Regions from separate parts of the Limibacter armeniacum genome, predicted to be linked through region 4. Evidence: riboswitches for the same ligand, from Rfam matches in the RefSeq annotation. Region 4 holds a riboswitch; each other region holds the start of a gene.
The links. A riboswitch is a leader RNA that binds a small molecule or an ion and turns the genes downstream of it on or off. The one in region 4 is predicted to bind cobalamin.
Positions count from the first base shown of each region.

Region 1: it holds a riboswitch for cobalamin, as region 4 does, so the genes downstream of both, V6R21_RS05420 (DUF5074 domain-containing protein) here and metE (5-methyltetrahydropteroyltriglutamate--homocysteine S-methyltransferase) in region 4, are expected to answer to the same signal.
Region 2: it holds a riboswitch for cobalamin, as region 4 does, so the genes downstream of both, V6R21_RS14755 (ABC transporter substrate-binding protein) here and metE (5-methyltetrahydropteroyltriglutamate--homocysteine S-methyltransferase) in region 4, are expected to answer to the same signal.
Region 3: it holds a riboswitch for cobalamin, as region 4 does, so the genes downstream of both, V6R21_RS02195 (ribonucleotide-diphosphate reductase subunit beta) here and metE (5-methyltetrahydropteroyltriglutamate--homocysteine S-methyltransferase) in region 4, are expected to answer to the same signal.

Region 1 is NZ_JBAJNO010000006.1:168,209-171,709, forward strand. Features, by position in the region: gene V6R21_RS05415 (PKD-like domain-containing protein) at 1-483, opposite strand, end outside; gene V6R21_RS05420 (DUF5074 domain-containing protein) at 511-2,088, opposite strand; cobalamin riboswitch at 2,267-2,450, opposite strand; gene V6R21_RS05425 (alginate export family protein) at 2,608-3,501, opposite strand, start outside.
Region 2 is NZ_JBAJNO010000008.1:2,146,590-2,150,090, reverse strand. Features, by position in the region: gene V6R21_RS14760 (mechanosensitive ion channel family protein) at 1-1,343, opposite strand, end outside; cobalamin riboswitch at 1,514-1,695, shown strand; gene V6R21_RS14755 (ABC transporter substrate-binding protein) at 1,746-2,942, shown strand; gene V6R21_RS14750 (TonB-dependent receptor plug domain-containing protein) at 3,034-3,501, shown strand, end outside.
Region 3 is NZ_JBAJNO010000002.1:282,115-285,615, forward strand. Features, by position in the region: adenosylcobalamin (AdoCbl) riboswitch at 1,398-1,540, shown strand; gene V6R21_RS02195 (ribonucleotide-diphosphate reductase subunit beta) at 1,532-2,614, shown strand; gene V6R21_RS02200 (ribonucleoside-diphosphate reductase subunit alpha) at 2,800-3,501, shown strand, end outside.
Region 4 is NZ_JBAJNO010000009.1:1,126,319-1,129,819, forward strand. Features, by position in the region: gene V6R21_RS22375 (MBL fold metallo-hydrolase) at 1-156, shown strand, start outside; gene V6R21_RS22380 (DJ-1/PfpI family protein) at 191-778, shown strand; cobalamin riboswitch at 933-1,122, shown strand; gene metE (5-methyltetrahydropteroyltriglutamate--homocysteine S-methyltransferase) at 1,308-3,501, shown strand, end outside.

The DNA.
Region 1 (3,501 bases), on a different contig from region 4:
TCCGCCTAGAAGTGCATATGCTACTGTGTCTCCAATAAAGTTGCTGCCATCAGCTCCCAAAGCATAGGAATTGGCGTGTTGGCCTGGTGCATATTGGTAATCGAATACCTGCGTGATAAAGGCAGAACTGTTGTCAGTGACTGGTCTGTCGTCAGCAGGTAATACTGTAAGACTGAATGCACGTTGGTCTTTTCCCGTTGTGGTCGTCAGCTGTAGGGTAACCTGATAGGTCACCAGTTGGTTAGGTGTAAAAATAAAGGTAGCTGATTGGCTATATTCTTCACCATCTACCAACCACAGGTAATCTGCATTTTCCCCGTTTTCCACCTCAACGCTGAGGGTAAATTCCTCATTAATTTTAATGGAATACCCTTCTTCAGGAATCTCAGAGATGATTTTGGGAAGCAGTATTTCTTCGTCTGATGAACAGCCTATAAATACTGTACTTACCAATACCAGTATATAGCATATATATTTCTTCATGATTTCAGTTTTTGGAAGTGAATTTGATTATTCTGAGAATAGTACCATGGCAGGGAAGCTGCCTACACCTGTCAGTTTTTGCTTCTGATTACCAGTACTTCCATCAATAATGAAAAGTGCATTGATCAGGTAGTCCATTCCATACCCTTTGATTCCCATGATATAGATATCATTGGATACAGGGTCTACATTCGGTTCTCCATAGATGATCCCTGTTTCTTCATCACTCCATGTTGAAAGGTCTGAGAACAGGCTTACGGTAGGGGTAGTCGTACTAAGGTCAACTAGGTAAATCTGCTTTTTTCCACTAGGTCTTACGAATACATTTTCTGTCGTGTGACTAGGCATAATGTTGGATGATCCTGTCCATCCGGCATTAAGGTTTACGCCTTCAGGCATCTCAATTTCCTTCAATGTTGTATAATCTGAGGAGGCAACTTTTAGCAAGGTGGAAGGAGTTCCACTTTGAGCAACCCAAAGGTTACCGTCTGTAGCTTCAGCAAATCCGCCAATGCTGCTGCCGAACGTTTCGGTATGGATCAGTTGATCAGTTGTGATATCCACTACATACAGGTTGCTGCCTGAGTAAGTGAAAAGCTTGTTGCCAATCACGATCGGTTGTGCCTTGGCAGCACCAACGCCACTGATATTGGTGACAGACTTAGCACTGAAGTCAATGATGGAGATGCCGTTGTTGTCGCGGACATAACCTTTTGTGGTACTGACCATTGCCAGATGGGTTGGCCAGCTCAATGAAACATCACTGGTGGTGATGGAGTCAACAGCCACCAAGGTTTCTTTATCGGCTACGATGATATAGTTGGGACCATTCTGGGAAATGAAATACACATAGTCACCAAAGTAGGATGCCGACTGGGTGACATTGCTAAGGGTTTTGCCTGGGTTCAGAGATGCATAAGCGTTGGTGAAAAGCGTGTTGCCACCTCTTTGAAGGAAGGACACACTTCCCATTTCATTACTCATGTTACCTTCATTGACAATCAGGGCTCCACCTAGAAGAGGAGCGACCTCAACTTGTTGTGTCAGTACGGAAGCGTAGTCAGTACCCTGTGCTGTAAAAGTGATCTGCTGTAATCCAACATCTCTGAGTACGTACTTGAATGTGAGTGAGTCACTTAAAACCTCATCGTGGACTACCCATTTAAAGCTGGTAAGGGCAGGATTCTCAATATTGGCGAATAGTGAGATAGTATCTCCTACCAGGTAGAACTCATTTTCTGACATACCATTGATCTGTACACCACTGTTGACTTGCAGCGTTACAACATCACTGATGGAACCACTTTCATTGATGGCATTGAATGCGATATTGTATTCACCTTCTGCCGTAAACGAATAGGTAAAAGAAATGTCTGTGGACAATTCTTCACCATTAATTTCCCAAGTGTATGATTGTGCATCTTGTGCATCGCCAACAAAGGTAACCTCTTCGCCAACAAAGAATGCCCCATTGGTTTCGGGTGATAGAATCTGTACTGAAGATGGAGGAATAGGATCGTCCTTGTCATCACATCCTGAAAATGTAATACCTAGCAGAAGTAGCCAGGAGAACCATAGCATTGAGTGCTGTCTCAATAATTTCATTTACAATAAATTTTTGTGTGAAAAAAGAGACAAAAGCTTTGGCAAAAGGGGGATATTGAAGGCTCCACAAAAAGTGAGAATTATGCACGTATAGCAAGTAAGGTAATGCATACCTGAGCTATCATGTAATTCTGCAAAAGTATTGTGGTAGCATTACCTTAACTCCCGAAGGCAAGCATTTGTCGAATGTCGAATGGCAGGTCTTCTGACTTACTTCATGCTTGCGGCCTTCTCATCTTCCGAAGAAAACAATGGCAAAAAAGCGCAAACACTGTAGAAGCTTACAGCTGCGGGGACAGTCCCGGTCTTTCACCGGATTCCCTATTAAATCCTTGCGGATACCAATTCGGGCACAAATATAGAACTCAGTTTGGTTTATTCTTTTTTATGGAAGGTGATTTTCATCAGAGTAGCAAAAAAAGTGTGACTCAAAACTCAGTTCTTCTTAATAGGTCACAACTGAAAAAAGCTTCCGGAAAACGAATTCCAGAAGCTCAAGGAGTTGGTTGAATGATTCCTTTATAAAAACTTTGGTGTAAAATTGATCATGACCCAAGTCCAGTTTTGCATGCCTTTGATGTTTGCATACTTTCCTGTATCTGTATTGAATTGTCCTTTTACCTGTTGCATGGAAGTTGTACCAAACATCTGGGAGTAACCCGCTTTGAATGTGATGTTTTCTGCTAGCTTTTTGACAAATACCAAATCCAGTTCCGTACCTAGATAACTGCCAAGTGTCGCTTCAGGGTCAGCAGATGACAGGTCATATACATCTGTTGGGGAGCTAAAGGCGTGTAGGTGTGCCAGCAAATTACTGCTTTCGCCTACCTTGAAAGTGGTTTTCAGGTAAATATCCACCAGTCCACCACTTTTGTTGTTACCTCCACCGTTGTGTCCGGAGCCTACATAGAAGTAATCCATAAAGCCATAAAACTTGTGGTTGGTACCATAGAGTGGTGCCCAGCCTTCCGTAACATCAGTTGTGCCCTTATCATCACCACTGATATAATCCACTCCCAAAAGCGGTTTTCCTTTTAAACCTGTATGCTGTAAGCTAAGGCTTAACATATAGGCAGACAACTTGTTGTCTTCAAGTTCAGGATTGGTAGCTGACAGTTTTTGTGTACCGGTAGAATAGTATAGCTGACCACTAAGGTTGAGTTTGTCCAGTTTGTAATTTGGTGAAATACCAAAATGATATAACGGGTAAGGATGACCTTCAGTTGGTTGCATAAAATCCACCAACCCCATAAACGAGATATTGGCTGTTCCGAACATCTTCTTGACATAACCCATCACTTGTGCCTTTGGAAGTGGCAACCCAAAACCAGTGTAGGTGTTGGCGCCAGCATATGCACCAGAATTGTAGAAGTTTCCAGTATTCTTGGCTGGCTCAGGACTGGAGGAGTCTGT
Region 2 (3,501 bases), on a different contig from region 4:
GCAACCAGTAAAATACCCAACAACACAAGGATAATCTTGAAAAGCATCCCCAGAAACGGCAACAAACCTTTTCTTTCGGGATGGTCTTTCACCAGTGGTTTTGCCCTCAGATACTCAACCGTAAATGTGACCGCCTTAATCAGGAAATATATCAGCAACAGGTCCTTGACAATGCGGGTAATCATGATGAGTCGTCTCAAAAAGTCCGACGAATCCAACAAGGATGGTAATATCAGAATTAGCAAAGATGAACTTAGATATAGTAGGAATGGCATTACGACATCATTTGCTACATTAAGGATATAATGGTCTGTAAATTTCCATATCAGAAGCGACTTCAAAACCTTATGCACTATCCAAAATGTCAATACAAACACCAACACCCCCAAAGCTATAAGCAACAACTGAAAGTTGCGGTAGCCGATCTTGTCAATCAGTTTACTGCCTAATCCTTTATTCGCTTTCTCAGCTATCTTATCAAGCTTGTCTGTCCCTAATAGAAATGTTCTACTGTAAAGGTCATTGACCGCCGCTACTGTAGTCCGTGAAAAATACCACTTATCATTCTGCTTGATCAGGTTGATACCGGGAGCCTTAGAGTAAGGCACATACCGGTTTTCCTTGGTGGTAGAGTCCTGATAGTTCGGGTTTTTAGGTACTTCACTAAAGTCTATCACGATACCCAAGCCATAATATATTTCCTTTAGTTTCTCCCCTACCTTAGCCTTTTCCTTAACAGTAAGATCAGGTGCTATAAAAAGGGAAGCCAACCTTTCTTCATCATAGTGCTTATCATGGATATAATACCTAAATGTAGAAACTGTATGATAAGGGGATGATAGATTGTAGACAACTGTATCAACAGCTACCGGCCGGTCCTTACTTTTCTTTTTTCGGGCATTGACTACATACCGCTGGTAAAGCAAAGAAATCTGCTTTACAGATGAAGGGGCATAAAGCCATTGTTTCCTATCTCTGATCAGGTAGATCTCTGGAAACTCAGTTCTAATGACATATTTTTTTTCCTTATCGGCATTTTCAAAGTTTTTGTTATCTGGAATTGCCGACATATCAACTCCTCCTAACTTTTCATATATCTCATACAGCTTTTCTGCCAGTACAGCTTTCTGACTCTCAGGTAGGTTTCCTCCCATTGTCTTGGCAGCCAAATCTGGTCTTATCTTCTTATTCTTGAATGCTGAAATATGTGTCTTTACTGTCTTGTAAGGAGTCTCAGTAGAAAATTCATCACTTTTTTCCTGAGTAAAACCAAAATGAAAAGTGAAAAGCAGGAACAAGCCTAAAAAATACGGAGCTAATGTGTGGCACTGACGGGTATGCATGGGTATCAAGTGTTTTCTTTATCAGAAAAAACAATTAATAATTTCCCATCGTTCGACTTTATTCTTTACAAATTTCCCTAAAAATCAAAATATCCTCTGAAGGTCAAAAAGCCTATATCTCTCAAAGTGAAGCAGTAGCATTAACATTTATAAATCCCAATTTTGTTTTATCTATTTTTTATCCAAATTTGCCTTCGCATAAGGAAAGGGAATCCGGTGTAAATCCGGAACAGTCCCCGCTGCTGTAATCCAACCTTGAATAAGGTGTCATGCAAAACCACTGTCTTATTTTGGATGGGAAGGTTTGACATAAATGGAAAGTCAGAATACCTGCCTTGTGGATACACGATCAAAGAAAAACGCAAAGTTGCAGATCAACTTTCGGGTGAAAAGTAACATTCAATGAAATATATCAAGACACGTAGCAAAAAGGCATTCCGCCCTTTTGTTGGATTGGCTATATGTTTGGCTTTTCTGACAAATGCTTGCCAACAGCCATCAGATAAGTCCCAAACAGTTCAGCATGCTGCTTCTGCAGGCATCACTGAATTCACCCCTAAACAAGTCAAATATGCGAAGGGTTTTAACCTTAAGTACTATGATGGCTACAAAGTCCTAGAACTTTACAATCCTTTTAATACTAAGGCCGATACACTCAAGTATGTACTACATGCTAAAGGAATCGAATTGCCTGAGTCGGTAAAAGCTTTACCATCCATTGAAATTCCTGTAAAGAAAATTGTAGCACTTTCAGGAACACACCTTGGAATGCTTGACCTCTTGGATGCTACTGAACAGGTTGTAGGCATTTCAAACAAAGCCTATGTCTGTAATGAAAAGCTGTTGAGCAGAGCCCAGAATGGCAGTGTCATTGAAGCTGGTTATGACGGCAGTATCAATAAGGAACTAGTCATCGCTAGCGGTGCAGACCTAGTATTAACCATCGGAATGAACAGCGATAGCTACAACCGCTACCCTGTTTTTGAAAAAGCGGGCATTCAAACATTGGCCATTGCTGACTGGAAAGAAACATCTCCACTTGGAAGAGCCGAGTGGTGTAAGTTTATGGCTGCATTTCTGAATAAAGAAGAGATAGCCAACAAGGAAATGGCAAAGATTGAAGCGGAATGGGACAGACTGAAAGTCCTTGCCGCTGAAGCCACCACCTCACCTACCTTAATTGCAGAAGTCCCTTACAAAGACGCTTGGTTTATTCCGGGCGGGCAGAGCTTTATGGCAGAACTGTTAAGGGCTGCAAATACCAACTACTATTGGGACGAAGACACCAGTACCGGAAGTCTCCATCTCAACCTTGAATACGTCTACCCAGTGGCACTGGAAGCCGACTATTGGATCAATACAGGAACAGCCAATTCCAAGGAGGAATTGGTAGGTTTTGACAGTCGGTTTGCTGACTTTAAAGCAGTCAATAAAGGCTTGCTTTTCAACAATAACAGAAACATTGCCTCAAATGGCTCCAACGCTTACTGGGAAACAGGCATCGTTAATCCACACCTGATACTTGCTGACCTGATCAAGATCTTTCATCCTGAATTGATGAAAGACCATGAGTTTGTGTATTACAAAAAGCTTAAGTAACCCAAATAGTTACTTCTGTCAAAGTACGCTTGTTACACATTGGTCTAAATAGAAACCTCAAATCAGGTTTCGCTACATCTAGCATCTAGACATGAGATATCTTTTACTGTCAGTATTCCTGATGGCGCATGCAGTATGGACATATGCACAATCGGAAAAGGATACTACAACCATTGAACTGGAAGAAGTTACCATCATTGGGACAAACTATACAAAATACGCCACAGGTAGCGCTATCATAAAGGCTGACAGTGGGGCACTTGCCCGTATCGGCTATGGTTCTGTATCTGATTACCTTACCCAATACACTCCTATCTACCTTAAAGAGCAAGGTAATGGAATGCTTTCAACCATTTCGGTAAGAGGTACTACGCCTAACCATACCAGTGTCATGTGGATGGGACTTAACCTTAACTCCCTGACTTTGGGACACTCGGATTTCAACGATTATCCCTTATTCTTTTTTGACGACTTGCAGGTTCATATGGGCGGTGGAAGTGCCCTCTTTGGAAGTGATGCAATGGGAGGCTCTATTGTATTGTCCAACAGTCAACCAAAA
Region 3 (3,501 bases), on a different contig from region 4:
AGTGGTCATTTTGACCACTTGAATACGAAATTACTTATGTACTGTAAGGTCTCAATTGAAATTTGAATGCTAATGAGACAGAATTAGGACTTTCTTTTTTATCTGAGAAAGTGTGTTTTTCTATTTAATAGTAAAGGTTGTTTGCGCTACTTTGAAACTGGAGTATAGGTACTAATTTTTTGTTAAGTCTAATTATCTACCCTAAAAAATATCTTTACACTACAAGGGATAATCATATGGAGGTTACTATGTAGGAAATTTAGAGAATATCGTTTATATCTGTTTTATCAGTTTAGCCTTTAGTTACAATAGATAGTTAGTTTCTGATTTATTCTACCCTGTACTCTCAAATAGAGATACAAACCAAGTGGTCATTTTGACCACTTGAAATAGGTGAACAAACATGTATTACGCTTAAATTTAAAAGAGAAAAATATTCAAGACTCACTATTTACTTTGTCATAATAGCAAGTGGTCATTTTGACCACTTGAATCTGACTAGTTATTCTATGGTAAGTAGTTTCTTTAGTAAATAATAAAAGTGAGTGAATACTGAGTATTTCGTGTACCTGAAAATTGGGATAAGTTCAAACGTATACATCCTCAGTTAGGATCAAAATATTAAAGACCACTATAAACCTGTTTTAAAAATTATTGCCATAACAAGATGTAGCCACTATTTGGAGATATTTTTTATGTTACTATATATTTTTAAGTATATCTCATAAAAAAGTAGTGAACTGGTAAAACGTAAAGACAAATAATAATACTTGATAGTTTCAAAAACTATTTTTTACCATCATTAAATCATAGAATATTTTGTCACATTTTACACTTCTCCTAACATTTTATCATATATACTGAATAGGAAATTCTTGTATAAACCTGTAAAGTGTTAAGTGAATAGGTCAGTGTAGCAAGTGAAAAATTAATGCGCTAATAAGTCTTCATCTATACATAGAAGGTTTGTGTTTTATGAATGACTTTTTAAAGGTGAAAAAGTAGTGATTGCAATGGCTATTTATGCTACTGAATTATATCAATGAATATTTAGAATGTTAATAACAATAATAGTTCAGAAAAGTATAAAGAGATAATATAATTCTTGTGATATAAACCCTATTTATGATAAGCCCTCTTAATATGTATTCATGTGAAGTTTTATTATTTTTTACACTTTAACAATGTGTATACGCATGTTTTGTGCTGTATTTAATTGGAAATAAATAAAATTGAAAGGTGTTTTTTGGTAACTGATTTTTATAAAAAATGTTGTGTTAAAAATTGATTCTAATTCATAATGAAGGCAGTATAAAAACTTCGAAAAACGAGTTAGCCGCTTGCTATGAAACCAAAAAAATATCTATAAATTTGCGTCCCGGATTACACACCAAGTCACTCAAAAATTTTGGGAAGAAAAATAGGGGAATCGTGTGGGAATCACGAGCTGTAGCGCAACTGTGAGTGGCGTTATGCCATAAGCCAGATTACCTTTCTTGGTGTGTGGATTTTGCTTTCGCATCAAAAGCAAATGTCTAGATCGATCAACAAAGTCATTTATGCCAAAATGTCTCTGATGGGTGTGTTCTGTACATATTGCTGGTGCGAATGGTTTTCTCAATACAATAAAAGCAGCAATATGAGTATCTTTGACAGACGTATTAACTACAAACCATTTGAATACCCTGAAGTATTACAGTTTACAGAAGCAATTAACAAGTCTTTCTGGGTACATTCAGAAGTAGATTTTACTGCAGACGTACAGGATTTTCATTCTTACCTGAATGAAAATGAAAAAGAGGTTGTGAAGAGAAGTCTTTTGGCTATTGCTCAAATTGAGGTAGCTGTGAAGTCTTTTTGGGGCGACCTGTATCACCATTTTCCAAAGCCTGAATTTAATGGATTGGGAAGCACTTTTGCTGAATGTGAATTCCGCCATTCAGAAGCGTACTCCCGTTTGTTAGATGTATTGGGTTACAATAGCGAGTTTGGAAAACTAATTGAGACGCCTGTAATCCGTCAGCGTATTGACTATCTTTCGGATGCTTTGGCACATACTAAGTCTCAGGACAAAAAGAAATACGTTTTCTCGTTGATCCTTTTCTCTATCCTGATCGAAAACGTATCATTGTTCAGCCAATTCGCGATTATCCTTTCATTTACTCGTTTTAAGGGAGTAATGAAAAATATCAGCAACATCATTGCTTGGACTTCTATTGACGAACAGGTACATGCAAATGCAGGAATCTATATCGTGAATACGATCAAGTCAGAATTCCCTGATTTCTTCGATGAGGAGACAGTTGAAGAGTTACGTGAAATTGTGGCAGATTCTATTCAAGTTGAGTCAAATATTCTAGACTGGATTTTTGAAGGAGGTGAAATTGAAAACATCAGCAAGGAAAACCTTTTAAACTTTATGAAGTTCCGTGTTGATGATAGCCTTACTAAAATTGGCCTTGATAAACTTTATTATGTTTCTGACAGCAATTACCAGCCAATGGTATGGTTTGAGGAAGAAGTTTTTGCTAACAGTTTGGATGACTTTTTCGCTAAGCGTCCGGTAGAATATACCAAACATGACAAGAGCATCACTGCTGATGACCTGTTTTAATAAATGTTGCTAGCTGATCAACTGTATCCGAAATCAAGTTATAATAATTAGGAGGTTCTTGATCCAGTTAAAAAGATACTCTAAAGGAGAGGTGGATATAAACCCAATAATGCTACTTTTTTTTATCTCTCTGAATGGCTGTGATATATAGTAGTTCTTTTTTTAAAGAGAAAAGCGAAAGATAAATGGAAAGATTATGGTGGCTCAATGAAGAGAGCCAGAATATGCTCAATAGAGGTTATCTATTGAAAGGCGAAACTGTTCAGGCAGCAATCAGACGAGTAGCTACAGCTGCTGCTAAGCGTCTGTACAAACCTGAAATGGCAGAGTCTTTTGTTGAAATTATTGAAAAAGGGTGGATAAGCCTTAGTTCTCCGATTTGGGCGAACATGGGAACAGAAAGAGGTCTTCCTATTTCTTGTTTCAACGTACATGTACCTGATAATATCGAAAGCATTACCCACAAACTTGGTGAGGTGATTATGCAAACCAAAATTGGTGGTGGTACATCAGGTTATTTTGGTGAGCTTCGTGAGCGTGGTAGTGCCGTAACAGATAATGGTAGAAGTAGTGGTGCAGTTAGTTTTATGAAACTATTTGACACTGCGATGGACACTATTTCACAAGGAGGCGTAAGAAGAGGTGCATTTGCGGCATACCTTGACATCGACCATTCGGATATCAAAGAGTTTTTGGAGATCAAAAACATTGGTAACCCTATTCAGAACCTGTTCTTTGGTGTTTGTGTACCAGACTACTGGATGCAGGAAATGATTGATGGTGATAGAGAGAAAAGAGAAATTTGGGCAAAAGTACTGGAAAGCAGACAGCAGAAGGGATTGCCGTATATTTTCTTCTCAGACAATATCAACCGTTTCAAACCGGAT
Region 4 (3,501 bases):
TATTTAGCTGTAGATAAAGAATTGAGTAATGGTACTCCTTTTTTTGATATCCCGAAGACTGTTAGCTTACCTCAGTACAAGCACCTCAAAAATTATGATGAGTGGCTTCCTCTAAACGTATGGAGGATACTGATGGAAAAGTCTATCGGTCAATAGTTATTTTTTCACTATAAACTTTTCCATTTTAAACATGACTCCTATTCAAGTTGGCATCCTTCTTTTTGAAGAAATTGAAGTATTGGATTTTGCAGGTCCGTTCGAAGTTTTTTCCCTCGCTGAAAAAAATAACACTAAGCTTTTCAATGTCCACACAATTGGTGAATCAGAAAGTGTAATCCATGCAAGGAATGGCCTTAAAGTAGTCCCCAATTTCAACATACAAAATCATCCAAAACTCGACATTTTAATTATTCCGGGCGGATATGGAGCTGAAGAAATTACTATAAAAAACAATACTATACTGAATTGGATAAAAGACCAGTATCAAAAAGTTGAAATAATGGCATCTGTATGTACTGGTGCTCTTTTATTGGCAGAGTGTGGAATTTTGGATTACAAAAAGGCAACGACACATTGGATGGATATAGATAGGCTAGAAAATGAATACCCCAATGTTACAGCTGTACGAAACACAAAATTTGTAGATGAAGGAAACCTGATTACTTCAGGTGGAATTTCGGCCGGAATCAACATGTCCTTTCACTTAGTGAAAAAGCTATTCGACCATGAAACTGCTGAACTGCTGGCGAAGAGAATGGTGTATGATATTGAATTATAATTTCAGAGTCTCTTTATCTTCACATGTAAATAACTTAAAATTTAAAACTTCTGACTGAAAGTAGGTTACCTATCAAATCATCAAATAAACCCTAATTATTTTCAATACTTAAAAGTAAAATACCTAACTTTCTTGCCAGAAAGTTCTTTATGTAATTTCATCAAACGGAAAAGGTTACGCTTAGCTGTGTATTAATAGGGAATCTGGTGTAAATCCAGAACTGTCGCGCAACTGTAAGTAACATAAAAGGCTTTTGCCCTTGTGATCCACTGTTCATTTTATGAATGGGAAGGACGGTAAAAGCTGTTATAAGTCAGGAGACCTGCCTATTCCGCTATGACTTTGCTTTCGCGATTTGAAGCTTTAGGTCAGGTCTGGTGTATTTTTTAAGCAAGACATAGGATTACTGTGTTTTGTTGATACTTCAGCACGTCCTTTTCTCTCCTAATTTCTTCAATTTCGTGTTTTGCAAAGCAGAAATTCTGCAATGAGCTTTTAACTAAAATTCAATCCTTAAAAGTTAAAAGAAATGCAAACACACATTCTTGGCTATCCGCGCATTGGTAGCAAAAGAGAACTCAAAAAAGCCTGCGAACAATACTGGTCAGGCAAAATTTCAGCCACTGACCTTATCGAATCAGGTCATACGATCCGGAAACAAAACTGGCAGTTACAAAAGGAAGCTGGCATAGACCTTATCCCATCCAACGACTTCTCTTTTTATGATCAGGTTTTGGATATGACATTAACTGTCAATGCTATTCCTAACCGCTATAAAGAAGTGGTTGGAGCCAAACCTCTCGACCTCTATTTTGCCATGGCAAGAGGCTACCAAAAAGATGGGGTAGATATAACAGCGATGGAAATGACAAAATGGTTTGACACCAACTACCATTACATCGTTCCTGAATTCAAGAAAGACCAAGAATTTCAGTTGCTATCCACTAAAATCATTGATGAATTTTCGGAAGCAAAAAAAATCGGAATTTTAACCAAACCTGTACTGCTAGGACCAGTTTCATACCTGCTTCTCGGTAAAGAGAAAGAGGAAGGTTTTCACCGAATTGAACTTATTCATAAACTCCTGCCTGTTTACCTTGAGATACTCACTCAACTACAGACTCTCGGTGCTGAATGGGTACAATTTGATGAACCATTCTTGGCTTTGGACCTAAGCAATTATGAAAAAGAAGTGCTTTTGGGTACTTACCGTACAATTCAAAAAGAGTTTCCTCAGCTAAAAACAATCATTGCGACTTACTTTGACGGTCTCAAAGATAATTTAGCACTGGCTACATCACTACCTGCATGTGCTTTGCATATTGATTTGGTAAGAAGTCCTGAACAACTCACTGAAGTATTACAGCAAGCACCTAAAGACCTCAGCATTTCATTGGGGATAATTGATGGTAGAAATATTTGGAAAAACAACTTCCAAAACTCTTTAGAAAAGATACAGCTCGCTGTTGATAAGCTGGGCAGTGACCGAGTTATGATTGCTCCAAGCTGTTCTCTTCTACATTCCCCTTGTGATTTAGAATTGGAAACAAACGAAGCTGTTCTAACTTCTGAGATCAAGAATTGGCTGGCTTTTGCCAAACAAAAAGTAGATGAAGTTGCTACCCTTAAGCAACTGGCAGAAGGCAATAATGATGAATCAATCATTGCTAAGCTACAAGCTAATATCGCTGCCAATGCAAGTCGTAAGACATCTACTCTTATCCACAACAATGCTGTTAAGGAAAGGGTAAATGCCATCACAGAAGCAGATGCCAAAAGAATAAATCCATATTCTGTTCGCCAAAAGACACAAGACAAAATTTTAGGACTGCCACTTTACCCGACTACCACCATAGGTTCATTCCCTCAAACGAAAGAAGTCCGCACTTGGAGGTCTAAGTTCAAGAAAGGTGAGATTACTACAGAGGAATATAATGCACTACTCAAAGCTGAAACAGAGACCGCAATCCGTTGGCAAGAGGAGATTGATATGGATGTTTTGGTACATGGAGAGTTTGAGAGAAATGACATGGTTGAATACTTCGGTGAGCAACTGGATGGCTTTGCTTTCACTCAAAATGGTTGGGTGCAAAGTTACGGTAGCCGTTGTGTAAAACCCCCAATCATTTATGGAGATGTGCAGCGTCCAACTGCTATGACTGTCGAATGGAGTGCTTATGCTCAGAGCCTCACTGAAAAGCTAGTAAAAGGAATGTTGACAGGACCTGTAACCATACTTCAGTGGAGCTTTGTACGTGATGACCAGCCTAGATCTGTTACCTGTAACCAAATAGCCTTCGCTATTAGGGATGAAGTGAGTGACTTGGAAAAAGCGGGGATCAAGATCATACAAATTGATGAACCGGCAATCCGTGAAGGTCTTCCTCTTCGCAAGGATGATTGGCAAACGTACTTACAGTGGGCTATTAAAGCGTTCCGAATTTCTTCAACTGGCGTTGAAGACGAAACACAAATCCACACTCATATGTGTTATTCAGAATTCAATGATATCATACAGAATATTGCGGATATGGATGCTGATGTCATTACGATTGAGTGCTCCCGTTCTCAGATGGAGTTACTGGATGCTTTTGTTCAGTTCAACTATCCAAATGAGATTGGACCAGGAGTATATGATATACACTCGCCTCGTGTACCAAGTAAGGAGGAAATGGTAGCGCTGCTTGAAAAAGCCAAGGCGGTTATCCCTGAGAGAAACCTTT